Linked DNA regions of Ruegeria pomeroyi DSS-3. The protein of the gene in region 1 interacts with the protein of each later gene in a pairwise test. Links are inferred from orthologs where the notes say so. Each region holds a gene or a part of one and is shown on either strand. Other genes may lie near its edges. The genes, in order: tsaE and rlmB.

The links.
Region 2: the proteins of tsaE (region 1) and rlmB interact in binary tests that used the Escherichia coli proteins (3 or more experiments, as listed by UniProt). The link is inferred for Ruegeria pomeroyi DSS-3 from one-to-one orthologs.

Annotation. Positions count from the first base shown.
Region 1 is NC_003911.12:4,075,490-4,089,950, forward strand. What follows is about bases 5,865-8,855. They hold tsaE (tRNA (adenosine(37)-N6)-threonylcarbamoyltransferase complex ATPase subunit type 1 TsaE), read left to right. Parts: upstream 5,865-7,118; coding sequence 7,119-7,592; downstream 7,593-8,855. Other genes in these bases: SPO_RS19630 (PAS-domain containing protein), read left to right, coding at 5,865-7,076; SPO_RS19640 (aminoglycoside phosphotransferase family protein), read left to right, coding at 7,589-8,596; SPO_RS19645 (nucleotidyltransferase family protein), read left to right, coding at 8,593-8,855. Outside these bases: ahcY (adenosylhomocysteinase), read right to left, coding at 1-335; SPO_RS19600 (hypothetical protein), read right to left, coding at 432-746; SPO_RS19605 (HD domain-containing protein), read left to right, coding at 954-1,547; SPO_RS19610 (glycosyltransferase family 61 protein), read right to left, coding at 1,520-2,749; SPO_RS19615 (ActR/PrrA/RegA family redox response regulator transcription factor), read right to left, coding at 2,760-3,314; SPO_RS19620 (SCO family protein), read right to left, coding at 3,401-4,021; sensor histidine kinase RegB, read left to right, coding at 4,109-5,506; more of SPO_RS19630, read left to right, coding at 5,574-5,864; more of SPO_RS19645, read left to right, coding at 8,856-9,279; double-strand break repair protein AddB, read left to right, coding at 9,272-12,199; double-strand break repair helicase AddA, read left to right, coding at 12,196-14,461. UniProt on the Escherichia coli protein: Required for the formation of a threonylcarbamoyl group on adenosine at position 37 (t(6)A37) in tRNAs that read codons beginning with adenine.
Region 2 is NC_003911.12:1,200,024-1,214,220, forward strand. What follows is about bases 5,019-7,745. They hold rlmB (23S rRNA (guanosine(2251)-2'-O)-methyltransferase RlmB), read left to right. Parts: upstream 5,019-5,858; coding sequence 5,859-6,632; downstream 6,633-7,745. Other genes in these bases: SPO_RS05835 (hypothetical protein), read left to right, coding at 6,647-6,952; SPO_RS05840 (YHS domain-containing (seleno)protein), read left to right, coding at 7,049-7,501; SPO_RS05845 (CoA-binding protein), read left to right, coding at 7,703-7,745. Also shown: SPO_RS05805 (universal stress protein), read right to left, coding at 1-310; SPO_RS05810 (TRAP transporter large permease), read right to left, coding at 323-1,609; SPO_RS05815 (TRAP transporter small permease), read right to left, coding at 1,620-2,186; TRAP transporter substrate-binding protein DctP, read right to left, coding at 2,256-3,275; SPO_RS05825 (PLP-dependent aminotransferase family protein), read right to left, coding at 3,373-4,767; more of SPO_RS05845, read left to right, coding at 7,746-8,173; SPO_RS05850 (hypothetical protein), read right to left, coding at 8,170-8,730; SPO_RS05855 (phosphoribosyl-ATP diphosphatase), read right to left, coding at 8,791-9,108; imidazole glycerol phosphate synthase subunit HisF, read right to left, coding at 9,105-9,866; SPO_RS05865 (DUF2867 domain-containing protein), read right to left, coding at 9,900-10,394; hisA (1-(5-phosphoribosyl)-5-[(5-phosphoribosylamino)methylideneamino]imidazole-4-carboxamide isomerase), read right to left, coding at 10,471-11,193; SPO_RS05875 (DUF2147 domain-containing protein), read left to right, coding at 11,326-11,724; SPO_RS05880 (peroxiredoxin-like family protein), read right to left, coding at 11,768-12,304; SPO_RS05885 (helix-turn-helix transcriptional regulator), read left to right, coding at 12,398-13,114; imidazole glycerol phosphate synthase subunit HisH, read right to left, coding at 13,203-13,841; imidazoleglycerol-phosphate dehydratase HisB, read right to left, coding at 13,841-14,197. UniProt on the Escherichia coli protein: Specifically methylates the ribose of guanosine 2251 in 23S rRNA.

The DNA.
Region 1 (14,461 bases):
AGGTAATCCCAATGCTCTTCCAGGGTCTGGCCTTTGATCGCAAAAACAGGAATGCCCGCCGCCGCAATCGCCGCCGCCGCATGGTCCTGGGTCGAGAAGATGTTGCACGAGGCCCAGCGCACATCGGCGCCCAGCGCCACCAGTGTCTCGATCAGCACGGCGGTCTGGATGGTCATGTGCAGCGAGCCGACGATCCGCGCGCCCTTGAGCGGCTGCGCCTTGCCATATTCCTCGCGCAGGGTCATCAGGCCCGGCATCTCGGTTTCGGCAATGTCCAGCTCTTTGCGGCCAAACCCGGCCAACGAAATGTCCTTGACGATATAATCCCCGGCCATCTGTCACTCCATTCCGGCAAATTCGGTCGCCAGAGGCCCTATCACCCCTGCCTGCGGCTGGCAACGAGGATCAGGGGGAATGATCGCGGCACTGGCTCAGCTGGGGATATCGGGCACCGGATCGGCGTCGGGGGTCCGGAAATAATCGGTTCCCGCCGCCACGATACAGCTGATGCCGCTGGCCCGGGTCAGCAGCACGGTAAAGGTGCCGGTCTCGGCCGAGGCCCAAAGCTCGATCACCGAGGCGCCACCCGACAGGGGCTGCAAACCACCCGCCGCCAGACGTTCGGAGTATTTCTGCTGCAACCGGTCGACGATCGCATCGCGCGCGGCACAGGATTGCGCGGTGGCCGTCCCGGCGGACAGGATCAGGCCAAAGCCGGCCAATGCGCTCAACAGAGGCTTGAACATCGCAAGCTCCTTTCGCATAGAGGAACGGATCTGTTGGGGGACGTGCCGGGAGGAGATAACACGCCCCCCGGTCTTCGATAGACCGATCAAGCCACCGGGCCGCAAACGCGACACCTGATCGTTTGGCTGGCAGCATGTGATCGGAACAGGGATCAGGCTGCGCCCGGAATGTGGCAAAAACATGGCGCGCAAAGGGGGCGTGGCACGATGGCAACACAACCCAGAGCCTGGCAAAGGATGCTGTCGGGGCGGCGGCTGGATCTGCTGGACCCGACTCCGGTCGATATCGAGATCGAGGATATTGCCCATGGGCTGGCCTTTGTCGCCCGCTGGAACGGGCAGACTCATGGCGAGTTCGCCTACTCGGTCGCCGAACACTCGCTGCTGGTCGAGGATATCTTTGCCCGCATGGTGCCCGGTGCCGGGGCGAAATGGCGTCTGGCGGCGCTGCTGCACGATGCGCCCGAATATGTGATCGGCGACATGATTTCTCCGGTCAAGGCGGCGGTGGGGGCCGATTACGGGCTGCTCGACGCGCGTCTGACGGCAGCGATCCATATCCGGTTCGGCCTGCCCGCCATGCTGCCGATACAGATCAAGAAACAGATCAAGCGCGCCGATCGGGTCAGCGCCTGGATGGAGGCCACCCGCATTGCCGGGTTCACCGAGGCCGAGGCGAACAGGTTCTTTGGCCGACAGAAGCCCGAGTTGATGCAGGGTCTGGACATCCGACTGCGGCCACCGCTGGAAACACGAGCTGCCTTTACCGCGCGCTACGAGGCCTTGATTTCGGGCGTCTGATCCGTTGGCGCATCCTCAGTCGCGGCGCGGCGGGCGCGCCGTTCCTGCCGCATGATGCGGCGGCGGCGTTTCCGGTATTCCTCGCTTTCGACAAAATCGCCGGCCTGATCCAACCCCTTGTCGCGGAACATCTGCGCGCGCTCTTCATCGGTTGCGCGCGACCAGTCCACATCCGGGCGCACAAAACCGCCCATCGCCAGGCCGCGCCCGATCACCGCATGATCCAGCTCGCCAAAAGAGAGCCGGTTCGATTTGCCGCCCTCGCCGCGCACCCATTCGGTATAAAGCGCGTCGATCACCATCGGATTGCAGCGGCAGAAATGGGCAACGTTCTTGGCCAGCAGGTTGGTCGCCCCGGCCTTGCGCCGCAGGATCATCGCCACTTTCTGCTCGGGCCGTCCGACCATGGCATAGAGATGCAGCGCCGAGCCGTCTGCGGCAATCACATGGCTGGCCGCCTTGTACCGGGCCAGCTGGGTTTCGAGATTGTATTTCTCGGGGTGAAAGATGTCATAGCCCTCGGCTCGCAGCAGATCCTCCAGCCGCTCCTCTCCCAGCATGCCGCCCTTGCCTAGGCCCAGCGCCGAGCGCGAGATATAGATCTTGCTGGGACCATCAGGTTCGACCGCCTTGCCGAACCCGGCATGGATCGCATCGCGGAATTTCTGCGTACCTTGCGTGATCGGCCCCAGGCCAAAGCCTTGTCCGGGAACGATCAATTCCTCGACACGGATTGGGTCCGTGGCCACATGGATCGGCAGACCCGGGTGCATCAGGTCGATGAAGTCGCGCTGGAACCCGCGAATCTGATCGCCGACACGCGGCCGTTTGGGGATGAACAACACACCGTCGATGGGCCCGTCGATATGGTTCAGCGCCCAGAGCCGCGCAGTGCTTTCCACAAGGAAATGACCGAAATGAGCCCACAGCACCCCACCCCACAGCCAGCGTCCCGACAGAACCTCGGACACCTTCTCGGGCATCGGGGGCTCGGTCGTCAGCGGGCGATACCGACGCCAGAGCGCGCCTTGCGGACAATAGCGGCCATCGCTGTGCAGCACGCCTGCCTCTTGGGTGAATCCACTGACCTCGGGCGGCACGACGATGGCGTCGCTCAGCCTGTCCAGCCCCTCGGACCAGCCACCATCGGGCTGTGGTTGGGTGGTGGGGTCATTGGGGTCGAGTTCAGGCGCTTGCGCCATAGCGAACCTCTCAGCGCGGGCTTCTCTTGGCCAGAATCCTTTGCAGGGTCCGGCGGTGCATGTTTAGCCGGCGCGCGGTTTCGCTTACGTTACGATCACACAGTTCATAGACACGCTGGATATGTTCCCACCGTACCCGGTCCGCGCTCATCGGGTTTTCCGGCGGCGGCGGCAGCTCGTCGCCCGTGGCCAGCAGCGCATTGGTGATGTCGGTGGCATCGGCGGGTTTGGACAGATAGTCGGTGGCGCCGATCTTGACCGCCGCCACCGCAGTGGCGATGGCGCCGTACCCTGTCAGCACCACGACCCGGCAATCGGGCCGCTTGTCGCGCAACACCTCGACCACATCCAGCCCGTTGCCGTCCTCAAGCCGCAGATCGACCACCGCATAGGCCGGCGGCCGGGCCGTGGCAATGGCGCGTCCGGCGGCAACCGAACCGGCGGTCTCGATCTCGAAGCCGCGTTTTTCCATCGCCTTGGCCAAACGGCGCAGAAACGGTTCGTCATCATCGACCAGCAACAGCGACTTGTCGGGTCCGATATCGGGCTGGGGGGCGTCGACCATGCTCATACTTTCCGCTGTTTTTCGTGTTTTTGCCTAAAGGCGAGTATTACCAGCGACTGCGGCAAGGTCAAACGCCTCTGTCGTGATCACATGGCGTCCAGGAAACATCCGACCCGGTCGGCCATCTTCTCTGCCGTCTCGTCGCGGCGGAAAAACTCGACAAACCCATGTTCGGGCAGCACCAGGTAGGAGAAGGTCGAATGATCGACCAGGTAGTACTCGTCGCTCTTGTCCTGTGCCCGGTAATAGGTCTTGTAGGCCTGACTTGCCGCCTTGACCTGTTCGGGCGAACCGGTCAGGCCGATCATCCGCTCGTGCAGGTTTGCGGCAAAATCGCCGACCACCTCGGGCGTGTCGCGGTCGGCGTCGATCGAGATGAAGACCGGCGTCACCATCTGGCCCCGACCTTCCAGGATATCCACCGCCTCGGCATTGCGCGAGGTATCCAGCGGGCAGACATCGGGGCAGAAGGTATAGCCGAAATAGAGCAGCGAGGGCTCTGTGATCACATCCTTGTCGGTGACGGTCTCGCCCTTGGCATTGACCAGTTCGAACGGGCCGCCGATGGTCTCGGCCCCGCCGGCGATCTGCCCGGCGCGGCACTGGGCGAACCGGTCATTCCCATCGCCGCCCCGGGTTGCGATCCAGGTGGCACCCAATGCGGTGGCAGCGACCACCGCGGCGAGAAAGGCATAGAGTCTGGTCATTTTCGGCCTCGAAGTCAGAGATGTTGATCGTCTCGGCCCGGACACCTATCAAGATAGCCAGCCGTTGCAACTGGACATAGGCGCGCGATGCCAGACTCCAACATGAACCTCGTGCTCGGACAAGAGCGCAGCAGCTGGATCCGTCTGCGCACGATGATCCTGCTCAGATGGGTGGCCATCGCCGGACAGGTCGCTGCGATCCTGGTCGCACAGCACAGCTATCACCTGCAACTGAACCTTGGCCTGTGCTACCTGGCCATCGGCATTTCGGCCGTCGGCAACCTGCTGGCGATCTTTCTTTTCCCTGAAAACAAACGCTTGGGAGAGTTCGAGAACTTTCTCATGGTGCTGTTCGACCTGTTGCAGCTGGGGTTCCTGCTGTATCTGACAGGCGGGTTGCACAACCCTTTCGCGCTGCTTCTGGTCGGGCCGGTGATCATTTCGGCCAATGTGATGGGCCTGCGCTCGACCCTGTTCATCGGGACCACGGCCATTGTTCTGGTTACGCTGCTGGGCCTTTATCACGTTCCGTTGAGAACCGAGATGGGCTTTATCCTGCGCATTCCGGATGTGTTCGTCTTTGGTCATTGGACCGCGATCATCATCGCGATCGTCTTTCTGGGCGCCTATTCCTATCGCATCAGCTCCGAGGTGCAGTCCATGTCCGAGGCGCTGGCCGCGACCCAGATGGCCCTCTCGCGCGAACAGAAGCTGACCGATCTGGGCGGCGTTGTCGCCGCCGCCGCGCATGAGCTGGGCACGCCGCTGGCCACGATCAAACTGGCCAGTTCCGAGCTGGTCGAAGAACTGGATGACCGCCCCGACCTGCGCGAGGACGCGGCGTTGATCCGCCAGCAGGCGGATCGCTGCCGCGATATTCTGCGCAACATGGGGCGCGCGGGCAAGGACGACCTGCATCTGCGCCAGGCGCCGCTGTCCACCGTCATCCACGAGGCAGCCGAACCGCATATGCATCGCGGCAAGACCGTGCATTTCGACGAAGGGCCGGGGGCGGGCGGAGATCTGCAACAGCCCTCGATCCTGCGCAAACCCGAGGTCATCCACGGGTTGCGCAATCTGATCCAGAATGCGGTCGATTTCGCCCGCGCCAATGTCTGGGTCGAGGCGGAATGGACCGCCGAGACGATCATCGTGTCGATCATGGATGACGGGCGCGGCTATCCCGGCCACATGATCGGACGCATCGGCGACCCGTTCGTGCGTCGCCGCCGCGCCGAAATCGACCGCCGCGCCCGCCCGGAATACGAGGGCATGGGCCTGGGCCTGTTCATTGCCAAGACCCTGCTCGAGCGCAGCGGCGCCGAGCTGAGCTTTGCCAATGGCTCGGACCCCTACCAGACCCTCACCAAACAGGCCGAACGCCGCGGGGCGATCGTTCAGGTGGTGTGGCCCCGGGCGCAGATCGACGCGCAGACCGGCGAGAATTCAATCCCGCTAGGGTTGAACGAACAGTTTCAAGTTTAGTTAAACTTGTGTTAACCTCTCCCCGACAGGATCGGTCCATCCGGACGATGCAAGGCGGGACAGGCAAATGGTGGAATGGTTGGCTCTGGCGGCGATAAGCCTGCTTTCCGCAGGTCTGTCGGCGCGATTTCTGCTTGCATCGACGCAGCGCCGCAAGGCTGTTCCGCATGTTCTCGAACCCGGCGGCGGGCAGGGGCATGTCTTTCTCTTCGATGGGGCCGACTTGATCGGCGCCTCGCATGGTGGGGCCGACAAGGATATCCACGATTGGCACGGGCTGCGCGAAAGGCTGGCCGAGGATTTCCCCGGCTTTCCCTCGGACCCCGATCATGTGGAGCAAAGGGGGCAGATCGTAGTCACCCCGATCGACGGGCGCAACGACCGAGACGTGTTCTGCGAATGGGTCGATGGTATCGTCAGGGTCGAACTGCGCCGCCATTGCGCCGCGCTGGACGGAGTCCGGCGCATTCCCGACACCGACCCTTTGCGTCTGGCGATGGATCAGGCGCCCTATCCGGTCTGGTATCTGGACGGCGATGGCGGCATCCGATGGTGCAATGCCGCCTATGTGATGCTGGCGCGCAAGGTACGCGGTCGCAATCCGGAACTGTTCGACCCCCTGTTCCCGGATACCTCGGATATCGGGTCCCCGGGCAAGAAGACCCGGATATCCATCACCATCGGCGAAACCCGGACGAAACTGTGGTTTGACGTGGTGATCGTCCCCCAGGATACGGGATGCCTGTGCTACGCGATGGATATCAACGCGGTTGTGGACGCCGAAATCGCCCAGCGCAATTTTGTGCAGACCCTGGCCAAGACCTTTGCCCAGCTGTCCATCGGTCTGGCGATCTTTGACCGCAACCGGCAACTGGCGCTGTTCAACCCCGCCCTGATCGACCTGACCTGCCTGCCGGCCGATTTCCTCAGCAGCCGACCCGAAGTGTCGAGCTTTTTCGACCGGCTGCGCAATCTCAACATGATGCCGGAACCCAAGAATTATGGCGGCTGGCGCCAGCAGATGAACGACCTGCTGCAAGCGGCGTCGAAAGGCAACTATCAGGAGACCTGGTCGCTGCCCTCGGGCTCGGTCTATTCGGTCAGCGGGCGGCCGCATCCCGACGGGGCGGTGGCCTTTCTGTTCGAGGATATCACCGCCGAGATCACCCTGACCCGCCGGTTTCGCTCCGAGCTGGAACTGGGTCAGGCGGTGCTTGACCATCTGGATGCGGCGATTGCGGTGTTTGCCTCGGACGGGTCGCTGGCCTTCTCCAACGCGGCCTATCACCAGCTGTGGAAATCTGACCCCGAGCGCAGCTTTGCGCAGGTGACAATCCTGGATGCGACCCGAACCTGGCAGGACCTGTGCACCGCCACCCCGGTCTGGGGCGAGATCCGCGACTTTGTCGACAGCCGCGAGAACCGGGTCGAGTGGGAAGGTCAGGTGCAGCTGCGCAGCGGCGCCAATCTCACCTGCACCGTCAGTCCGATTCAGAACGGCTCGACCCTGATCTCTTTCACCACCCTGATCGACGACCTCGCGCGCAGCCCCGCCCAGGCTGAGGGGTGATACCGTCTTGCAGCCGGATTGCGCCGCGGTCATTGTGGCGCCATGACCGCTTCGCCCCTGATCCTGCACCTTGATAACCCCGATGAAACCGCCCATCTGGCCGTGCGTCTGGGTGCCGCTTTGGCACCGGGCGACTGCCTGTTGCTGTCCGGTGAGATCGGCAGCGGCAAGACCCATTTCGCCCGCCATCTGATCCAGTCGCTGCTGCCCGTGGCCGAGGATATCCCCTCGCCCACCTTTACGCTGGTACAGGTCTATGACAGCGCAAGGGGCGAGATCTGGCATAGCGATCTATACCGGCTGACCGGGCTGGACGAGATCGAGGAACTGGGCCTGAGCGAGGCCTTTTCCGACGCGATCACATTGGTCGAATGGCCCGACCGGCTGGGCCCGCTGACGCCGGATCACGCCCTGCATCTGTCTTTCGAAACCGATCCGGCGGATGAGCTGAAACGCCGCCTGACCCTGTCCTGGAGCGATCCCAAATGGGATCCGCGCATCGAGGCGCTGAAATGAGTGACCGCAGCGCGCTTGCCACTGCCTTCCTCGCCGGCACCAGCTGGGCCACTGCCACGCGCGCGCCGCTGGCCGGCGATGCATCGGCCCGCCGCTACGAGCGGCTGACCAACCCCGAAACCGGCCAGACCGCCGTGCTGATGGACGCCCCGCCCGAGCAGGGCGAAACGGTGCACCGATTTGTCGAACTGGCGCGGCATCTGCGCGCCCAGGGCCTCAGCGCGCCCGAGATCCTGGCCGAGGATCCGGCGCAGGGTTTCTTGCTGATCGAGGATCTGGGCGACGATCTGTTTACCCGCGTCATCGCCCGCGACCCGACGCTGGAGGCTCCGCTTTACGAAGCCGCGACCGATCTGCTGGTGGCGCTGCGCGACATGCCTCTGATGGCCGGGCTTGACAGCTATGGCCCGGCTTTGCTGGCCGAAAAGACCGATATCGCCTTCGATCATTACGTGAGCGGGATCACCGGTGACGACGTGAGCGAAACGCGGGACCGCTTCATCGACCGGTTCGGCGACCTGCTGCACCAGACCGTGCAGGGGCCAAAGGTGCTGATCCTGCGGGATTATCACGCTGAAAACCTGATCTGGCTGCCCGATCGCAGCGATCTTGCCCGGGTCGGGCTACTCGATTTTCAGGACGCGGTCGTTGGGCATCCGGCCTATGATCTGGTCAGCCTGTTGCAGGACATCCGCCGCGATGTGCCCGCCCGGATCGAGATGCCGATGATCGCCCGATTCATCGAGGCGACCGGGGCCGACGACCACGAGTTCCGCACCGCCTATGCGGTGCTGGGCGTGCAGCGGAACCTGCGGATCCTGGGTGTATTCGCCCGGTTGTCGCGCGACCTGGGCAAGACCCGGTATCTGGCGCTGATGGCGGCGGTCTGGCGCCATGTGATGCGCGATCTGGAGCATCCTGCAATGGCGGGTATCGCCGACCTGCTGCGCGAAACGCTGCCACCGCCCTCTTCCGAAAATCTGGCCCGACTGCACCCGAGATGACCTCATCCGACCTGCCCGTAATGCTGTTTGCCGCCGGCTTCGGCACCCGCATGGGCGACCTGACCCGTACCCGCCCGAAACCCCTGATCGAGGTGGCGGGCCGCCCGCTGGTCGATCACACGCTAGATCTGGCCCGCGCCGTATCGCCGCCCCGGATCGTGGCCAACCTGCATTACCTCGCTCCGTTGCTGGCGGCGCATCTGGCGCCGCAAGGCGTGCTCTTGTCCCACGAGCAGCCCGACATCCTTGATACCGGCGGCGGGCTGCGGCAGGCCTTGCCGCTGCTTGCGGCCGAGACCGTGTTTACCGCCAATTCCGATGCGATCTGGTCGGGGCCGAACCCCTTTGCCCTGCTGGCCGAAGCCTGGGAGCCGGCGCGTATGGACGCGCTGTTGATGTGCGTTCCGGTGGGACAGGCCATCGGCCATGCCGGGCATGGCGATTTCAGCCGTGATGCACAGGGGCGGATCGAACGCGGCCCCGGGTTGATCTATGGCGGGGTGCAGATCGTCAAGACCGGCGGTTTGGGCGATTTTGACATGCCTGCCTTTTCGCTGAACCTTCTCTGGAACAGGATCGGGGCGGCGGGGCGGCTGTTTGCGCTCGAATATCCCGGACGCTGGTGCGATGTGGGCCATCCCGGCGGAATTGCCCTGGCCGAGGAGATGCTGCGCGATGTTTGACCCCTGCCCGCACCCCCGTGTCTTTGCCCTGCCACCCGGTGTCGATTTTCCGCGGGCGCTGGTACAAGGGCTGCGCCAGCGCGCTGCCGGGCAGGCGCCGCATGTGCTGGCGCGGGCGCAGGTGGTGGTCAACACCCACCGGATGGAGCGGCGCATCCGCGCGCTGTTCGATGCCGGGCCGGCAACGCTGTTGCCGCGGGTGTCGCTGGTCACCGATCTGACAGCGCTGGGCGCGGTCACCCATCTGCCGCCCGCCATACCGCCGCTGCGGCGGCGGCTGGAACTGGTGCAGCTGATCACGCGCCTCTTGGACCAGCAACCCGACCTGGCGGCGCGCGCCTCGATCTTCGATCTCTCCGACAGCCTTGCCGCGCTGATCGACGAGATGCAGGGCGAGGGAGTCTCCCCCGCCATCATTCGCGCACTGGATGTCAGCGACCAGTCGGGGCACTGGGCGCGCGCGCAGCAATTCATCGCCATCGCCGAGCACTATTTGCGCAGCGGTGACGACGAACTGGACGTGCAGGCCCGGCAAAGGCGCGTGGTCGAGGCGCTGATCGCCGAATGGGCACTGCGCCCGCCCGAGCATCCGGTGATCCTGGCCGGCTCGACCGGATCGCGCGGCACAACCATGCTGCTGATGGAGGCGGTTGCCCGCCTGCCGCAGGGCGCCGTGGTGCTTCCGGGCTATGACTTTGACCAACCGGAGCGGGTCTGGGACGGGCTCGAGGACGCGCTGACCGCCGAGGATCATCCCCAGTTCCGCTTTGCCCGGCTGATGGCGCGGCTGAACCTGACGCCGGATCAGATCGCGCCCTGGTCGGATGACGTGGCCCCCTGCCCGGCCCGCAACCGGCTGGTGTCGCTGGCGCTTCGCCCCGCACCGGTGACCGACGCCTGGATGAGCGAGGGACCGCAGCTAGAGGGCATCGACACCGCCACCCGCGACATCACCCTGATTGAGGCGGCCAGCCCCCGGGACGAGGCGCTGGCCATCGCCCTGCGCCTGCGTCAGGCGGCAGAGGATGGTCAAAGCGCGGCGCTGATCACCCCCGACCGGATGCTGACGCGGCAGGTCAGTGCCGCGCTTGACCGCTGGAACATCCTGCCCGATGACAGCGCCGGCCTGCCGCTGCACCTGTCACCTCCGGGCCGGTTCCTGCGCCATGTGGCGGCGCTGTTTTCCGCGCGGCTGGATGGCGAAGCCTTGCTGAGCGTGCTGAAACACCCGCTGTGTCACACCGGAGAGGGCCGCAACGAACACCTGCTGCACACCCGCGATCTGGAACTGGACCTGCGCCGCAACGGCCCACCCTTTCCCGGTGTCGGCGATCTGGCCGCGTTCGCCACCCGCCGCGAGGTGCCCGAAGGCTGGACCAACTGGGTCGCCCGCTGTTTCTGCGACCAGCATGTCACCGGCACCCTGCCACTGATCGACTGGGTCGACCGCCTGCGCCAGTTGGCCGAGGCGCTGTCGGCGGGCACCGAGGGCGGCACTGGCAGCTTGTGGGAACAGAAGGCAGGGCAAGAGGCGCTGGCCATCGTCACCGCTCTGGCCGACGAGGCCCCGCATGGGGGCGAGATGGACGCCCGGGATTTCGCCGATCTGCTGGGCGGGCTGTTGTCCACGGGCGAGGTACGCGACCGCGACGCGCCCTATCCCGGCATCATGATCTGGGGCACGCTCGAGGCGCGGGTGATGGGGGCCGAGCTGTTGATCCTGGGCGGGTTGAACGAAGGCAGCTGGCCCGAATCCCCGGCCCCCGACCCCTGGCTGAACCGTCGCATGCGCCATGATGCGGGCCTGTTGCTGCCGGAACGCCGCATCGGCCTGTCGGCACATGATTTCCAGCAGGCCATCGGCGCGCCCGAGGTCTGGCTGACCCGCGCCAAACGCTCGGACGATGCCGAAACCGTGCCCTCGCGCTGGCTGAACCGGCTGACCAACCTGTTGCAGGGCCTGCCCGATCAGGGCGGTGCCGCGGCGCTGTCCGAGATGCGGGCGCGTGGCCGCCGCTGGCTGTCGATGGCAGAGGCGCTGGAGGAGGCCCCGCGCAGCGCCCCCGCCCCGCGCCCCTCGCCCAGGCCCCCGCTGGCGGCACGGCCCCGGCAATTGTCGGTGACCGAGATCAAGAAGCTGATCCGCGATCCTTACGCGATCTATGCCCGGCATGTGCTGCGGCTGAAACCGCTGGACCCGCTGGTGCAGGCGCCCGACGCGCTGTTGAGGGGGATCGTGATCCACGAGATCCTGGAGAGTTTCGTTCGCGACAGCGTGCTGGACATGGCCCTGCTCAATCGCGACACCTTCCTGAAACGTGCGGCCACGATGTTGGAGGAGCTGGTTGCCTGGCCCACGGCACGGGCGCTGTGGCTGGCACGGCTCGACCGGGTGGCCGATGCCTTCCTGCTCTCTGAGGAGGCCCGGCGCGCCGATGCCGGCCCGATCGCCTTCGAGGCGCGGATGCGCAAACAGCTCGACGGGCTGGATTTCACCCTGACCGGGCGGGCCGACCGGATCGACCGTACCGAACGCGGCTCGCTGTGTCTTTACGACTACAAGACAGGGGCACCGCCCAGCGAAAAGCAGCAGGCGAAATTCGACCGGCAGCTGTTGATCGAGGCCGCGCTGGCCGAGGAAGGCGGGTTCGAGGGGATCGACCCGGCCCCGGTGGCGCGCGCGGTCTTTATCGGCATGGGCGGCAGTTACAAAGAGGTGCCAGCCCCGCTGGACGCCGAACCCCCGGCCAGGGTCTGGGCCGAGCTGCACCAGCTGATCGGCGCCTATTTCGAGCCAGATCAGGGCTTTACCGCGCGCCGGATGCTGCACAAGGACAGCGATGCCGGCGATTACGATCATCTGGCCCGGTTCGGCGAATGGGACCGCAGCGCCACGTCCGAACCCGAGGATCTGACATGAGCGCCCGCAACGCGGCAACCGAACGGCAGGTACAGGCCGCGCGGCCCGATACCTCGACCTGGCTGGCGGCAAATGCCGGTTCTGGCAAGACCAAGGTGCTGACCGACCGGGTGGCGCGGCTGTTGCTCAGCGATGTGCAGCCGCAGCACATCCTGTGCCTGACCTATACCAAGGCAGCGGCCAGCGAGATGCAGAACCGCCTGTTCAAGCGGTTGGGCGAATGGGCGATGCTGGCCGATGCGCCGCTCAGGGCGCAATTGTCGGATCTGGGGGTGCCGGGGGCGATCGACGACGCGCGGCTGGCCCATGCCCGTACCCTGTTTGCCCGCGCCATCGAAACGCCCGGCGGGCTCAAGATCCAGACCATCCACTCGTTCTGCGCCACGCTCTTGCGCCGGTTCCCGCTTGAGGCCAAGGTCAGCCCGCAGTTCTCTGAAATGGAGGACCGCGCCGCCGCCCTGCTGCGCGAAGAGATCGTCGAGGATCTGGCCGCCGGCCCGCAAGCGGCGCTGGTCTCGGATCTGGCCCGCCACATCACCGATACGGATTTCGCCAGTCTGACCGCCGCCATCTGCCAGCAACGCGCGGCCTTTGCCCAACCGCTGGACTGGGCCGGGCTGCTGACCCTGTTCGATCTGCCCGAGGGGTTCGACACCCAGGCGCTGCTCTCCTCGGTCTTTCTGGGGGGCGAGGTTGAACTGATCCGTGCCCTCCTGCCTGCGCTGATGGGCAGCGGTTCCAATGACCAAAAGGCCGCCGCGCGGCTTGCCGCCTTTACCCGGCCAACGCTCGACGGGCTGATCGTGCTCGAACAGGTGCTGTTGACCGGCGCCAGCGCTAAATCACCGTTCTCGGCCAAGATCGACAGCTTTCCCACCAAGGGGCTGCGCCAGGGCGCGCTGGCCCGGCAGATGCCGCAGCTCGAGGCGCTGATGCTGCGGGTCGAGGCGGCGCGCGACCAGCGCCTAGCGCTGGCTGCCGCGCAGAAATCGCTGGCGCTACACCGGTTCGCAGCCGTGTTCCTGCCGGAATATGACCGCCGCAAGCAGTTGCGCGGCTGGCTCGACTTTGACGACCTGATCCTTAAGGCGCGGCAATTGCTGACCGATCCGAGCGTCGCGGCCTGGGTGCTTTACCGCCTTGACGGTGGCATCGACCATATCCTGGTGGACGAGGCGCAGGATACCAGCCCCGAGCAATGGGACGTGATCGAAAAGCTGGCGCAGGAATTCACCAGCGGCGAAGGCGCGCGCTCGGGTGTCGAGCGCACCATCTTTGTCGTCGGCGACAAGAAACAGTCGATCTATTCCTTTCAGGGCGCCGACCCGGACGCGTTTGACCGCATGCAGGGAGAATTCGGGCGCAAGCTGCGCGATTCAGGCTCTAACCTCGAAGATCTGACGCTGGAATTCTCGTTCCGCTCGTCCAGCGCGATCCTTGGGCTGGTCGATCTGGTGTTCCGGGACCGGGCACAGGCCGGGTTCCGCAAAGAGTCGTTGCACCGCGCCTTCAAATCCGACCTGCCGGGGCGTGTCGACCTTTGGCCGCTGATCGACAAGGTCGAGGACGAGGAGGACGGCGACTGGACCGATCCGGTGGACCGGCCCGGCGCGCGCCATCACACGGTGATCCTGGCCGAACGGGTCGCCGGGCAGATCAGGGAAATGATCGACCGGGGCGAAACCATCCCGGTCGACGGAGAAACGCCCGGCACCTTTGCGCGGCGGCGGGTCCGGCCCGGAGATTTCCTGATCCTGGTACAGCGCCGATCCGACCTGTTTGCCGAGATCATCCGCGCCTGCAAGGCGGCGGGCCTGCCCATCGCGGGGGCCGACCGACTCAAGGTCGGGGCCGAACTGGCGGTCAAGGACCTGGCCGCCCTGCTCAGCTTTCTGGCCACGCCCGAGGACGACCTGTCGCTGGCCACGGTTTTGAAATCGCCGCTGTTCGGGTGGAGCGAACAGCGGCTCTTCGATCTGGCGCATCGCCGAAGCGAACGCTACCTGTGGGCGGCTCTCAGGGCGCGCCGGGCCGAGTTTGCCGAAACGCTGGCCGTGCTCGACGACCTGCGCGGACAGACCGATTTCCTGCGCCCCTATGACCTGATTGAGCGGATCCTGACCCGGCATGACGGGCGCCGCAAACTGCTGGGCCGATTGGGCGCCGAGGCCGAGGACGGGATCAACGCCCTGCTCAGCCAGGCGCTGGCCTATGAACGATCGGACATTCCCAGCCTGACCGGGTTCCTGGTCTGGATGCAGA
Region 2 (14,197 bases), 2.9 Mb from region 1 along the record:
CAAAGCCCGCGATCGTGCGCGCGACCGGCCCGCCTTTGACAAAGGCGCGGGGCGCGGGAACTCCGTATGCGGCGGCCCGTGCCTTGCCGTGCTCGGCGACCTCTCTGGCATGGGTGCGCATGATGTCATCCAGATCGGCAGGCTCGTCCGGGCGCACCACATGCATGGAGGCCTCGAGCGGCGAGTGATGGCGATAGACGGTCAGCAGGGTCAGTTCCGCGCCGCAAAGACAGGCGAGCGCGGCGGCCTTGGCCAGTGCGGCCTCTGCCCCGTGCGAGCCGTCGAAGGGCACCAGGATGGATGCGAACATCGCTCTGCCTCCTTACTTGGAAAAGGCCAGATCGCGCAGGAACAGCGCAATCTGCGGGAAGAAGATCAGTGCCACCGACACCCCCAGCAGCATCAGGATGAACGGGGGTGTTCCGCGCACCACCTCGGCATAGGGGCGTTTGAAGACGGCGATTGCGGTAAAGATATCGCAGCCAAAAGGCGGTGTGGCCGATCCGATGGCAACCTGCAGGGTGATGATGGTGCCGACCAGCACCGGGTCCAGCCCCACCGATTTCACCACGGGCGCAAAGACCGGCACCAGCACCAGGATCACCACGATGGGATCGACAAACATGCAGCCGATGAAAAACGCGATGGAGATCACGAACAGCACCCCGATGGGGCCCATCTCGGCAATGCCGATGGCCCCCAGGATCTGCTGGGGTACCTGCGCAAACGAGATCACCCAGGAAAACGCCGCACCGGCCCCCACCAGGATGAAGACGATCGCGGTGATCAGCCCGGTGGACTTGGCCGTGTCATAGACATCGGCCAGCGACATCGAGCGGAACACAAGGACCTCCAGCACCAGCGCGTACAGGACACAGGCCGCCGCCGCCTCGGTCGGGCTGAAGACGCCACCATAGATGCCACCGATGATGATCACCGGAAACCCCATCGGCCACAGCGCCTGCCGCATGGTTCTTGCACGCTCGGCCCAGCTTGCCCTGGGTTCCGTCGGCACGTCGTTGCGCACCGCATAGATATAGGCATAGGCCGAAAACAGCACCAGGATCAGCAGGCCGGGGCCGATCCCCGCGATGAACAGCTCGGCAATCGAGGTGCTCGAGACCACCCCGTAGATGATCATGCCGATCGAGGGCGGGATCAGAAAGGCGATGTCGCTGGCATTGACGATCAGGGCCAGCACAAAGCTGTCCTTGTAGCCTGCCTTCAGCATACGCGGCCGCAGGGGCGAGCCGATGGCCACGACCGTGGCCTGAGTCGAGCCCGAGACCGCCCCGAACATGGTGCAGGCCGCCGCCGTCGAAATCGCAAGCCCGCCGCGGATATGGCCGACATAGGCCATCACCACATTGATCAGCCGCCCGGCCGACTGGCCGCGGGTCATGATGTCTGCGGCAAAGATGAACATCGGCACCGCGATCAACGAGGCGGGCCGGATCCCCGCCAGCATCTGCTGTACCATGGTCTCGGTCCTTGCCAGATCGCCGAACAGCATCAGAAAGCCGATGAACGCGCCCGCAATCAGCGGGATCATCATCGGAAAGCCCAGCAGAAGCAGGACAATCATGGTCAGGAAAATGGTTGCAGCCATGGGTCCGTCCTCAGATTTCGATTTCTTCCGCGTCCTCGTACCCTTCCTGCACATGGGTCGAGAGGTAGATGCCGGAAGAGGTCAGATTGCGCACCGCGGTCAGCAGGTACTGGGCTCCGGTCATGAAAAAGCCCGCCGGCACCCAGATCAGGATCACCCAGACCGGAATCTGCAGCGCTGGCAGCACACGCCCGCGCGAAGCCTGAGAACCGATGTATTTCGCGGCGTAGTAGCACAGCAGGAACATGAACGCGGCGGTGACCACGGAAATCACCACCATCATCCCCTTGCGCAGGCGCGCAGGCAGCAGATCATAGACCGCCGACATCCGGATGTGCCGGGCGTTGCGCGCGGCATAGCTGATGCCGGCAAAGGTGATCAGAATGATCAGGATCCGGTTGAGCTCTTCTGAGAAGAAGATGGAGTTGCCCAGAACGAACCGTCCCACCACATTGGCGACGGTATTGGCGGCCATCAGCAGCACGCCCATTGCCAGCAGGAACGACTCGATGCGGCTGATGGCGCTGTCGAGCATGCCCAGAAAGCCGGGCAGCGCGGATTCATGTGTCTGCTGCATTCCGTCCTCCCAAGGTCTGCAGATCGCTGAGCGGGCGGCACCCGCTCAGCACTGAGTTCAGGGCAGGGCTCAGTTGGCGGTGGCCGCCAGATCGGCCTTCATCTGTTTCAGGATCGCAGCGCCGCTGTCGCCGGTCATTTCGATGAACTTGGCCTCGACCTCGGCCGCGGCCTCCTTGAAGCAGCTGCGCTGTTCGTCGGTCAGCACCGTCACCTGCATCTCGGGCTTGGCCTCCATGATCTTAGCCAGTTCGGTGTCCGCCGCCTGTTGTTGATAGACCACCGTGTGGTCATAGGCCGCCAGCGCCGCATTTTGCACCAGTTGCTGATCCTCGGCGCTCAGCCCGTCATAGAAGTCCTTGTTGGCCATCACCGCTGTGGTGAAATTGTTGTGGCCGGCATAGGTGATATAGTCGGTGACCTCATAGATCTTGGTCGAATAGAGGAAGAAGGTCGGGTTCTCCTGTCCCTGGATCACATTGGTCTGCAACCCGCCATAAACCTCGCCCCAGGGCAGCGGCGTCGGTGTCGCACCAAAGGCCTTGTAGCTTTCCACCAGCAGCGGATTGGTCATCACCCGGAACTTGACCTCGTCCAGATCCGAACAGGTGGTGACCGGAGTCTTGGTGGTCATTGCCACTTCGCCTTCGGGGAACATGTTCAGCAGCTCCAGCCCCTGATCGGCATAGAGCGGCTTGAACATGTCGTTGATGGCCTTGCTCTCCTTGAAAAAGCGCGCCAGGTGATCCTGATCGGTGGGCAGCAGGTATGGGACAAAGAACACCTGCGCCTCGGGAATCAGCGAGCCGGTAAAGCCCGGCGACTGGTCGACGAACTGCAAAATGCCGTCCTGCGTCTGCTCCATGATATCGGCGGATTCGCCCAGGGTGCCATAGGGGAACAGCTGGATTTCGTGATCCGAATTGGCCTCGATTTCCTCTTTGAATTTCTGGGCATAGACGCCCTGCACGTCGGTCATCGCCTCTTCGAAAGCATACCGCCAAGTGTCCGCCTGGGCCGCCGTTCCGGCAGCCAGTGCTATCCCCGCGGCAGCGACGGCCCCAAAGGTGAAAGTGATGGATTGAGCCATGGTTTCCTCCCAAATGTCATGGGTGCCTGCGCACCGCCGGGCCAGACTTGTTGGGAATTGTACTGCATGTCAATTTTTTTATTGTCGCGCGACAATGTTAGAAGGCGAGGGGGGCAACTCCCTCTGGCGGACGGCTCAGCATGCCGCCGACCAGTTCCATCGCCTGTTTGAAACGGCTCAGATCCTGAACGCTGCCCAGCGAGATGCGGACAGCATTCGGCGGCGGTGTCTTGGGGGTCAGAAAGGGGGCGTCTGGTGCAACCGCGACTTTCAACTGACGGGCATAGGCCACGAAACTGGACGTGGTCCAGCCGGACTCGAGCGGCAACCAGAGGTGCAGCGCCGACGGGTGCCCCCGCCATTGGTGGCCTTGCAGGGCTTGCGACGCGATTTCGTATCGCTCCGCCAAGGCGCGCCGCTGCCAGAGCGCCAGTTCCAGCGCGGTGCCGTCCAGCACCCAGCGGGTGGCAATTTCACACATCAGCGGTGTCGCCATCCAGCCGAAGACGACAATCCGCCCCGTCAGCGCCGGCAGCAGATGTTCCGGGGCCGCCATATAACCCGCCCGCAAACCGGAAACGGTGCATTTTGTAAAAGTCGTGAGGTAAATCGTCCGCTCTGGCGCCAGGGCCGCAACCGGAACGGGCCGGTCTTCTGCGACCGGGCCGAACGCGTCGTTTTCGATAATGTACAGGTTGTGCTTGCGGGCGACCTGCACCAGTGCCTGGCGGCGCTCCTCCGGTATCATCTCGACCGTTGTATTGGCCAAAGAAGGCAGCAGGAACAGGACCTTGGCGTTGTTCTCGGAACAGTGCCTGTCCAGGGCATCCGGCAGCATCCCGTCCTGGTCGAAGTCAATTCCGACAAGATTGAGCCCCAGATAGGAACAGCCGGAAACCAGAAGATGATGTGTAATCCGGCTCGACACGACCGTGTCGCCGGGCCGCGCAAGCGCCGACAGTGCGGCGGACATGCCGTGGCTGACGCCATTGGTCATGATGATGCGTTCGGACGGGACATCCAGCCCGCAAATGCGCAGCCATGTCTCGCCGGCTGCCCGGTGGGCGTCATGCCCCACATTCGGGCGGCAAGCCAGATAATAGCTGGGGTCCAGCCCCTGGGGCAGGTCCGCCAGGACCTGTTGAAACAGTTCCGCATGACGCTGCGAGAAGGCTGGCCGTGAAATCGACAGATCGAAATTGCGCCCGCGTTCAGAGCTGAGCTGAAACGGCTGGTCATCCGGAGTGTTCAGGTCCAGGACATAGCTGCCGCGTCCAACCTGGCCGTCGATCAATCGCTGTCGCCGCAGGCTTTCATAAGCCTTGCTGACCGTGTGAACGCTCAACCCCAGTTCCTCGGCGAGTTTGCGGTGGGTCGGCAACTGCGTGCCCTTCGGCAGTTTTCCTTCCGAGATTGCCTTTGCAATGGCAAGGGCAAGGCTGGAATGCAAAGGAGAGGCGAGAGCGGAGGGATCGGGCAGCCAATTTGTCATGCAATACATGTACAATTGAGTGACACACATTCGCAATGTGTTTGCCATCTTGTGGAAACGTTCCGGGACGAATGCCGCGTCATGGGGAGCGGGGTCCTGATGCTGTCCGGTGCGCGCGGTATTTGATGTCGGGCTTGTCCAATGAGGATCGCGTTCGAAAGCGGGGGTGAGTGATCCCGAGAGAGGCCAAGCGACGGATTCGTTTGAACACGCGGAAAACACGCGAGAAACGGTTCTGCTTGGATCAGGCCACCCGAGGGTTTTGCCTGCCGCGGCATGGTCCCGGACCGTTTCCGCGGCTCTCCTTTGGTTTCGCTTGGCCAGCCGGCTGGCGTGTCCTTGATTGGGGCGTGATCGTCGGATCGGCATCCAGCGGAAACGGCACCCAGCCACGTCGCCTGACCAGGGCGCGGAAAACCCATCGCAAGACAGTAAAATTCAATGCGGCCCGGCTGCTTTCGGGCCAAGCCAGGGCCGACAATGCCGTCCGATACCCTAGCGTAAAGTGAGCAGAGGCGGTGAGTTTAGCAAAACAAACGGGGTTTCGGGTCTCGCTCAAAGCGGCACGACAGCTCTCCGACAGCGCGTGGAAAGTCTGCGCCTCCCCACGTCCGACTGAACAAGCTGAACATCGTCCTTGGCCTGCAATAGCCATTTCAGATCAAACGCAGCCCGGACCCGTCGAAACCCAGGAACCGGGCATTCCATGGAGCGGCCTTGGCTTTGCATCGCGACCACTCTGGGGCGCCGGTTTCAGACCAAATCTTCTGAAAAGCGGCCATTCAGGATCGAACGTGCAAAAGGCTGCGTCTGCCCGCGCAACTGACCTTCAGCTCAGAGATGCATGACCTCAAGCGCAGGGCGGTAACCACTTGTTTTCAGAGAAAGAAGTGGTGGGCGACCCTGGAATCGAACCAGGCGTGCGTCTCCGCGAGGGAGTTACAGTCCCCTGCCACACCTTGCGGCCTGTCGCCCACTGTCAGGCGTTGCGCCTGACGTGGAGGCGTGATTACTAGCGTCCCAATGGAGCGTCAACAGGAAAAATCCGCTTTGGCGCAGGAAACTTTTACCGGGCCCGGAGGGCGCTGAACATGAAGAAACCGAAATGGGTGGTCGAGAAGGAACAGGCCAAAAAAGCGTCCGCTGCCGAGACGGTCTGGCTGTTTGGCCTGCACGCCGTACGCGATGCGCTGATGAACCCGAAACGCGAGAAATTGCGCCTGATCGTGACCCTGAACGCGCGGGAAAAGCTGGCCGAAGCCATCGACGCGGCGGGGATCGAGCCGGAACTGGCCGACGCCCGCCGCTTCAGCGCGCCGATCGACCCCGGCTCGGTCCATCAGGGCGCGGCGCTTGAGGTCAAGCCGCTCAACTGGGGCAGTCTGGCCGAGGTTGCGATCGGCGCGGAAAATCCGCGGGTGATTCTGCTCGACCGGGTGACCGACCCGCATAATGTCGGGGCCATCCTGCGCTCGGCCGAGGTGCTGGGCGCCAGCGCGGTGATTGGCACCCGCCACCATTCGGCGCCCGAGACCGGTGCCCTGGCCAAGACCGCCAGCGGCGCGCTGGAACGCCAGCCCTATCTGCGGATGCGCAACCTGGCCGATGCCATCACCGAGTTGCAGGGCATGGGCTATCTGGTGCTGGGGCTGGATGGCGAGGCCAGCGAGACCATCGAGGCCGCGCTGGCCGGGCAAACCGACCGTCCGGTGGCGCTGGTGCTGGGGGCCGAGGGGCCGGGGCTGCGCCAAAAGACCAAGGAAACGGTGGACAAATTGGTCAAGATCGACGCAGCCGGCGGTTTCGGCTCGCTCAACGTCTCGAATGCGGCGGCAATCGCCCTATATGCATCCAAGGCGCATTAACCGGACCTGAACCCATGCCCAGACTTGTCACCTGCTGTTACTGCGGTGCCCGCGCGACGCTGGCGGCGGATCGCTCGGGCATGCTGGCCTGCGAGGCCTGCGGCGCGCCCATTCAGCAGGTCGACTCCGCCGCACAGGCGCCCCGTCCCACAGCGGTGCCCGAGCCCGCAGCAGCTGCGGTTGCAGCTGCTGCTGAGCGGCCCGCGCCAAGGCAGGCGGAAAAGCCCGAGAAGAAGCCCAAGAAGCGGAAGAAGCGCAAAGGTCTGTTTTCGCGCGCCCTGGAAGAGGTCTGGGACAAGGTCGAGGATATCTTTGACTGATCCGGGCACACGGGGCGATCACATAAGCGTCAGGTCTCTTTCGTTATCGTCCTGAGAGGGGCATTTTAGGTCGTGACCTAACCTGACCGCGTGACGATGCTGAACAGACGTACCCTTCTTTCCGGCCTGGCCGGTGCCCTGACCGCCAGTGCTTTGCCACTTTGGGCCGAAACCCCCGTGTTCTATGCCGATGACGGGGCCGCCATTCGCGGCTATGACACGGTGGCCTATTTCACCCAAGGTGCCCCGGTTCAGGGCGCGCCCGCAATCGCGGTGATGTGGAAAGGGGCGGTCTGGCATTTCGCCAGCCACGAGAATCGTGCCGCGTTCGAGGCCAATCCGCGCGCCTTTGCGCCGCAATTCGGCGGCTATTGCGCCTATGCGGTTGCGCGCGGCTATACCACCGATACCGACCCGACCGCCTGGCGGATCGTCGATGGAGAGCTGTTTCTCATTCATTCGCCCGAGGTTGCCCGGCTCTGGGCCGAGGACATCGCCGGCAATATCGCCGGGGCGCGCCGCAACTGGCCCTCGGTGCTGGACCGGTAGCGGGTTCGCCCAGGGCATGCGAAATCCTGTCATCACAAATTCGCCAGCGCCCTCTTTTTTTCTGAATATGAGTGCCTAAATGTCACAATGACCGCGGACTGGAACTGCCGTGCGTCATTTCACTGTCCCTCGTTCCGTACCTGGCGCCCAAGCATGACTTGGGCGCTTTTTTCTTGTCCCGGGGTGGTTTAGGGTTTGGCCATGTTTGACTATTCCGACGATCATCTGAAACGGATTCTAAAGCGCACCAAGGTGATCGCCGTGGTTGGCGTGTCGATGAACCCGGTGCGCCCCAGCTATTACGTGGCCCGTTATCTGGCGCTGAAAGGGTACCGGGTGATTCCGGTCAATCCGGGCCATGCCGGCCAGCGCCTGTTTGGCGAAACGGTGCGCGCGGGCCTGTCCGAGATCAGCGAACCGGTCGATATGGTCGATATCTTCCGCCGCTCCGAAGCGGTGCCGCCCATTGTCGAGGAAGCGCTGGAGGCTTTTCCCGGCCTCAAGACGATCTGGATGCAGATCGGGATCGAACATGCCGAGGCGGCAGCGCGGGCCGAGGCACGCGGGGTGGACGTGATCCAGAACCGCTGCCCCAAGATCGAATATCAGCGGCTGTTTGGCGAATTGCGCATGGGCGGTTTCGCCACCGGCATCATCTCGTCCAAGCTTTAAGAGGGCTGGCGCGCCAGTTTCTCGGCGGCCTTCTTCTCCAGCACCTCGCGCTGCGGGCGCCAGTTATAGCGCGTATCCTCGCGGGTGAGGGACCAGAACAGCTCTCCTCCATAGCGCCACGGATCCAGGACGACCCCGTCGAACATGTCATCGCCCCGGCGGCTGAGAATGGCGGTGCTGTGGTCGATCCGCCAGATGCTGTCGGGCTCGGCAATGGCGCGATGCACAACCAGGGTGCGGAAATTCTCTTGATTGAGGCGTTTCTGCATGTCCTGGGCATAGTGCACGCACAGTCCACGTTCGCGGAACCCGTTGAGAACCTTGGCGTTATGCACGATAGGGCTGCTGGTGACGTTATAGTCGCGCGCCAGTTGCCGACCGTAGCTGTAGGAGATTTCGGCGGCGCGCTGCGCCTCGGCGGGGTCGACATCAGGACCCAACGCGCGCAATTGCTGCGCCAGTGCGTTCACGTCCTTCTGGCTGACAGACTGCGTATCCGTGCAGGCCGTGATGAGCAGCACCGCCAATATGGCGAGCAGGGCCCGGAATGTGGTCATGGGATGCCTCGGTTGGTCGTCGGTTCGGTTGCCTGGATCGTACCGCTCAGCGCCGGGGGGTCAACCTTTGGGCCGCGCGGCCTTTTCGGCGATGCCGCTCTGGCCCTGGCGGTGGGCCAGTTCGGCCAGCACATCGTCCAGCGCCACATCACGGGCGGCCAGCATGACGAGGAAGTGATAGAGCACATCCGCCCCTTCGGACACGAGCTTGGCCCTGTCGCCCTTCACCGCTTCGATGATCGCCTCGATCGCCTCTTCGCCGAATTTCTCGGCGCATTTCTCGGGGCCCTTGGCCAGCAGCTTGGCGGTCCAGCTGCTGTCGGGATCGGCGCCCTTGCGGGCCTCGATGGTGGCGGCAAGGTCGTGCAGGATGCTCATGTCAGCCTCATCGGGATGCCGGCGGCGGCCATGTGTTCCTTGGCCTCGCGGATGGTGTATTCACCGAAGTGAAAGATCGAGGCGGCGAGTACCGCGCTGGCATGCCCCTCGGTCACGCCCTCGACCAGATGGTCGAGCGTGCCGACGCCGCCCGAGGCGATCACCGGCACGTCGACCGCATCGGCGATGGCGCGGGTCAGCGGCAGGTTGAAACCGGATTTGGTGCCGTCGCGATCCATCGAGGTCAGCAGGATCTCACCGGCGCCCTTGGCGGTGACCAGGCGGGCGAACTCTACCGCGTCGATCCCGGTCGGCTTGCGCCCGCCATGGGTGAAGATCTCCCAGCGGCCGGGCTCCACCGTTTTGGCGTCGATGGCGCAGACGATGCATTGGCTGCCGAACCGGTCGGCGGCCTCGGCGATGACATCCGGATTGGCCACTGCGGCCGAGTTGAAACTGACCTTGTCGGCGCCTGCCAGCAGCAGGGCGCGCACATCGGCATGCGTGCGCACGCCGCCCCCCACGGTGAGCGGCACGAAACACTGCTCAGCGGTGCGGCTGACCACGTCGAACATGGTGCCCCGGTTTTCATGGGTGGCGTGGATGTCGAGGAAACAGATCTCGTCCGCGCCCGCCGCGTCATAGGCGCGGGCGGCATCCACCGGGTCGCCCGCATCGCGCAGGCCAACGAAATTCACGCCCTTGACCACGCGGCCATCAGCAACGTCGAGACAGGGGATGATGCGGGTCTTCAGCATGGCGGCCTCGCGGGTTGCCGGGGTCGCCCGTCTTTACTGTGCCCCCGGCGCGGATGCAATCGCGCCGCCGTGCCGGGCGATGCGGCGCATGGCCCCGCGCACGATCAGGATGTGGAACGGCATCACCACCGCCAGATAGACCCGCCCTAGCAGGTTGTTGCGGTGCACCCAGGTCGCCATGTGCAGCCGCCCGGCCTGTTGCACCAGCGAGATGCGAAAGTTCAGGTGGCTGTCATCGGCGCCCAGGATCAGCTCGTCGGCACCCTCGTAAGTCACAGGAAAGATCGCCTTGTCGCCGCTGTCGGAAACATCTGTCTTGAGGCCGAGGGGCCGCACGATCCAGTTGCGCAGACGCAGGAGAGCATTGGCCCAGCCGGGCAGGGACAGCCCGATCTCGGCCGCCGCGCGGGGTGATATCTGGCTTGCTACTGCATAGCCGTCGATGAAATCACCGGGCTGCACTGCCTGCCACAGCTGCGCGGTCGCAGGCAACGGGGTCTTTTCGACAATAGGGTAGGTGCGGATCATGGGCGGTACCCTTGCGGTCTGCCCGGATCACATAGCAAAGCGCCCGGCATCGGAACCGGGCGCGGTGTCGCAGTCCTCAGCCCTTGAGCGCGGCTAGTGCCTGTTTCAGGTCCAGCGCCCCGTCATACAGCGCCCGACCCGAGATCGCTCCGTTCAGCGAAGCTCCGCAGTCGCGCAGCGCGATCAGATCCTCCAGCGAGGAGACCCCGCCCGAGGCGATGACCGGGATCGACACGGCACGGGCCAGATCGGCGGTCGCCTTGATATTGGGCCCCTTCATGGCGCCGTCGCGCAGAATGTCGGTATAGATGATCGCCGCCACCCCCGCATCCTCGAAGGATTTGGCCAGATCGGTGACCATCACATCTGTCTCTTCGGCCCAGCCCTTGGTGGCGACGCGGCCATTGCGGGCGTCGATGCCCACCGCGACCTTGCCGGGAAAGGCGCGCGCCGCCTCGCGCACCAGATCGGGGTTCTCGACCGCCACGGTGCCCAGGATGACCCGGGCCAGCCCCTTGTCCAGCCAGCGCTCGATCGTGGCCATGTCGCGGATGCCACCGCCCAGCTGCGCGGGCACCTTGCATTGCTCCAGGATCGCCTCGACCGGGGCAGCATTGACCGGCTCTCCGGCAAAGGCGCCGTTCAGGTCCACCAGATGCAGCCACTCGCAACCCGCCGCGACAAACTCCAGCGCCTGCGCGGCGGGGTTGTCGTTGAACACGGTGGCCTGGTCCATCTCGCCATGGACAAGACGCACGGCCTGGCCGTCCTTGAGGTCGATTGCGGGGTAGAGGATCATGTTGGGCGGCTTTCTGCTGACAGTCGGGCGCGATATCGCATGTTGCGCCCTGCTGCGCAACGCGACCCAAGGTCAGGCTTGCCCAAAATGCGCGGCCCGCGTCACAGTGGCGCAAAACTGGGAGGATATCGAATGAAGAGATTGATTCTGGCCGCAGGTGCGACCCTGGCTCTGGCCGGCATGGCGATGGCCGATCCCGCCGCGGGCACCTGGCAGACCGAGCCGGGCGATACCGGCGGTTACCTGCATGTGGCCATCGCACCCTGCGGGGCACAGGTCTGCGGCACCATCAAGGCCGCCTATGACAAGAACGGTGCCAAGCAGAACGACTATGAACACGCCGGCAAGCGCATGTTGTGGGACATGCAGCCCGGTGGCGACGGTTCCTATTCCGGGGGCCAGATCTGGGCCCCGGATTCGGGCAAGACCTATGGCTCGAAAATGTCGCTGGCCGGCAACACGCTGACGGTCAAGGGTTGTGTCGCCGGTGGCCTGATCTGCCGCGGCCAGGCCTGGAAGCGCGTCAACTGACCCAGATGGGGCAGGGGCGCTGGCCCCTGCCGCCGGTTTGCGCTCAGACCGCGCCGGTATATTCGCCGCGCGCGGGATAGTTGTTGGGGATGGCAAAATCCAGCGCCGCCACCAGTTCCGAGAAATGCGGACGCACAAAGGGCATGGTCTGCACCGCGCCGTAATAGAGCGTCCGTTCGGGCGTGACCAGGAACAGGCCCGGTTCCGAAAACAGCGCCGGCTCCTCGATCCCGATCGAGGTCTTGCCACGCGAGGTCGAGATATAAAGCCCCCAGTCGCGTGCCTCGGCCAGGGGCAGGTCATAGGCAAAGCGCAAGGTGCCGCCCCCGACCTTCTCCGCCATCGCCTGCGCCCGCTCTTCGCTGTCCGAGCTGACGGCCACGCAGGCCACGCCGCGTTCGGCGAAATCCGCCACCCGCTTTTCCAGCTCTTTCAGATAGGTGGCGCAGATCGGGCAATGCAGGCCGCGATAGAAACAGATCAGCGTCCAGCGTGTCGAGGTTTCGGCGGATAGATCGAACCTGCCACCGCCCACCAGCGGCAGCGACAGGGGCGGGGTGGTCTGGCGGGGCATCAGCATCGAAGATCTCCTTGGGATGTGAGTTGCTCCGCCTTGTCGCAGGGTTTAGTGTTCGGGAAATCCGAATTTCCTGATAGAGGCTCCGATACTCGTATGGACAGGCTGACAGCATTGATGGAGCGGTTCCAGCTGAGGGTCGAGGCTGCCGCGCCCGAGGACGCCAATCTGTTGGCCCTGGCTGGTGCGGACGGGACGCCGGGTGAATTGCTGTTCTATCCTGCGGGCACGGGGCGGGCGGGCGATCCGCTGTTTGCGGCGCGGGTCAGCTGGTCGGGAGAGAGCAACCCGTTTCTGGCCGCGCTGCCCGAAGTGGTGCGCTTCGATCTGAGCGCGGATCCCGAGGCGCGCGCGGTGGTCGAGCTGATCCGGGTCGAGGTGGCGGCACGGCGCTGCGGCGCGCAATCGGTGGTCAACCGGCTGGGCGAGGTGCTGATGGTGCGTCTGTTGCGGGACCAGATCGCGCAGGGGGCGACCCGCCCGGGCCTGTTGGCCGGGCTCGCCGATCCACGTCTCAGCCGGGCAATCGTGGCGATCCATGACCATCCGGGCCGGGTCTGGAGCAATGGTGATCTGGCGGCCGAGGCGGGGCTGTCGCTGTCGCGCTTTGCCGAGCTTTTCGCCGCGCAGGTGGGCGAGACGCCGATGGGCTATCTCAGGCGCTGGCGGCTGATCCTTGCCGCGCAGGATCTCGGTCGCGGCGACCGGGTCGACCGGGTGGCGCGGCGCTATGCCTATGGCTCGCCCGAGGCCTTTGCCCGCGCCTTCCGCCGCGCCCATGGGGTGGCGCCGATGTCGTTGCGCGCCGGGTGAGGCCGGGACGCCGGAGTTCTGCAAGAACTCCGGCCCGGAAAACATCTGTTTTCCGACCCGTTTTCCGTGCCGGAAAACGGCCCCCCTTTTAGGGGGTCCAGGTCAGGAAATTGCCGATCATGCGCAGGCCGATGGCCTGGCTTTTCTCGGGGTGGAACTGCAGTCCAACCATGGTGTCGCGCCCGACCACCGCAGTGACCGGCCCGCCATAGTCCACATGGGCCAGCCGCTCAGTGGGGTTTGTCACCCGGAAGTGATAGGAATGCACGAAATAGACGTGATCGCCCCCGGCGATCCCGTCAAAGATCGGATGCGCCGCCTCGATCACCAGATCGTTCCAGCCCATATGCGGCACTTTCAGCGCCGCGTTCTCAGGCGTGATCCGAACCACGTCGCCTGCGACCCAGCCCAGACCGGGGGTCTCTTCATACTCGTGACCGGTGGTGGCCATGAGTTGCATGCCGACGCAGATGCCCAGAAAAGGGCGACCCTTCTGCTCCACCGCCTCGACCATCGCGTCATATAGGCCCTTGTGCCCACGCAACTCGGCGGCGCAGGCGGGAAAGGCGCCGTCACCCGGCAGCACCAGCCGGTCGGCCCGGGCCACCAGATCGGCATCCGAGGTCACCACCACCTCGCCCGCGCCGGTCTCGCGCGCCATGCGCTGAAACGCCTTTTCGGCCGAGTGCAGGTTGCCCGATTCGTAATCGATGATGGCGGTGAGCATCAGAGCGTGCCCTTGGTCGAGGGGATGGCGTCGCCCTTGCGCGGGTCGGATTCGACCGCCTGACGCAGGGCACGGGCCACCGCCTTGAACGCGGCCTCGGCGATGTGGTGGCTGTTCAGCCCGTGCAGTTGGTCGACATGCAGGGTGATGCCGCCATGGGTGCTGAAGGCCTGAAAGAACTCGCGCACCAGCTCGGTGTCGAACGTGCCGATCTTGGCTGTCGGCAGGTCCACGTTCCACACCAGGAAGGGCCGCCCCGACAGGTCGAGCGCGCAGCGCACCTGCGCGTCATCCATCGGCAGGTGGCATTCGCCATAGCGGCGGATGCCCCGCTTGTCGCCGAGCGCGGCGCTCAG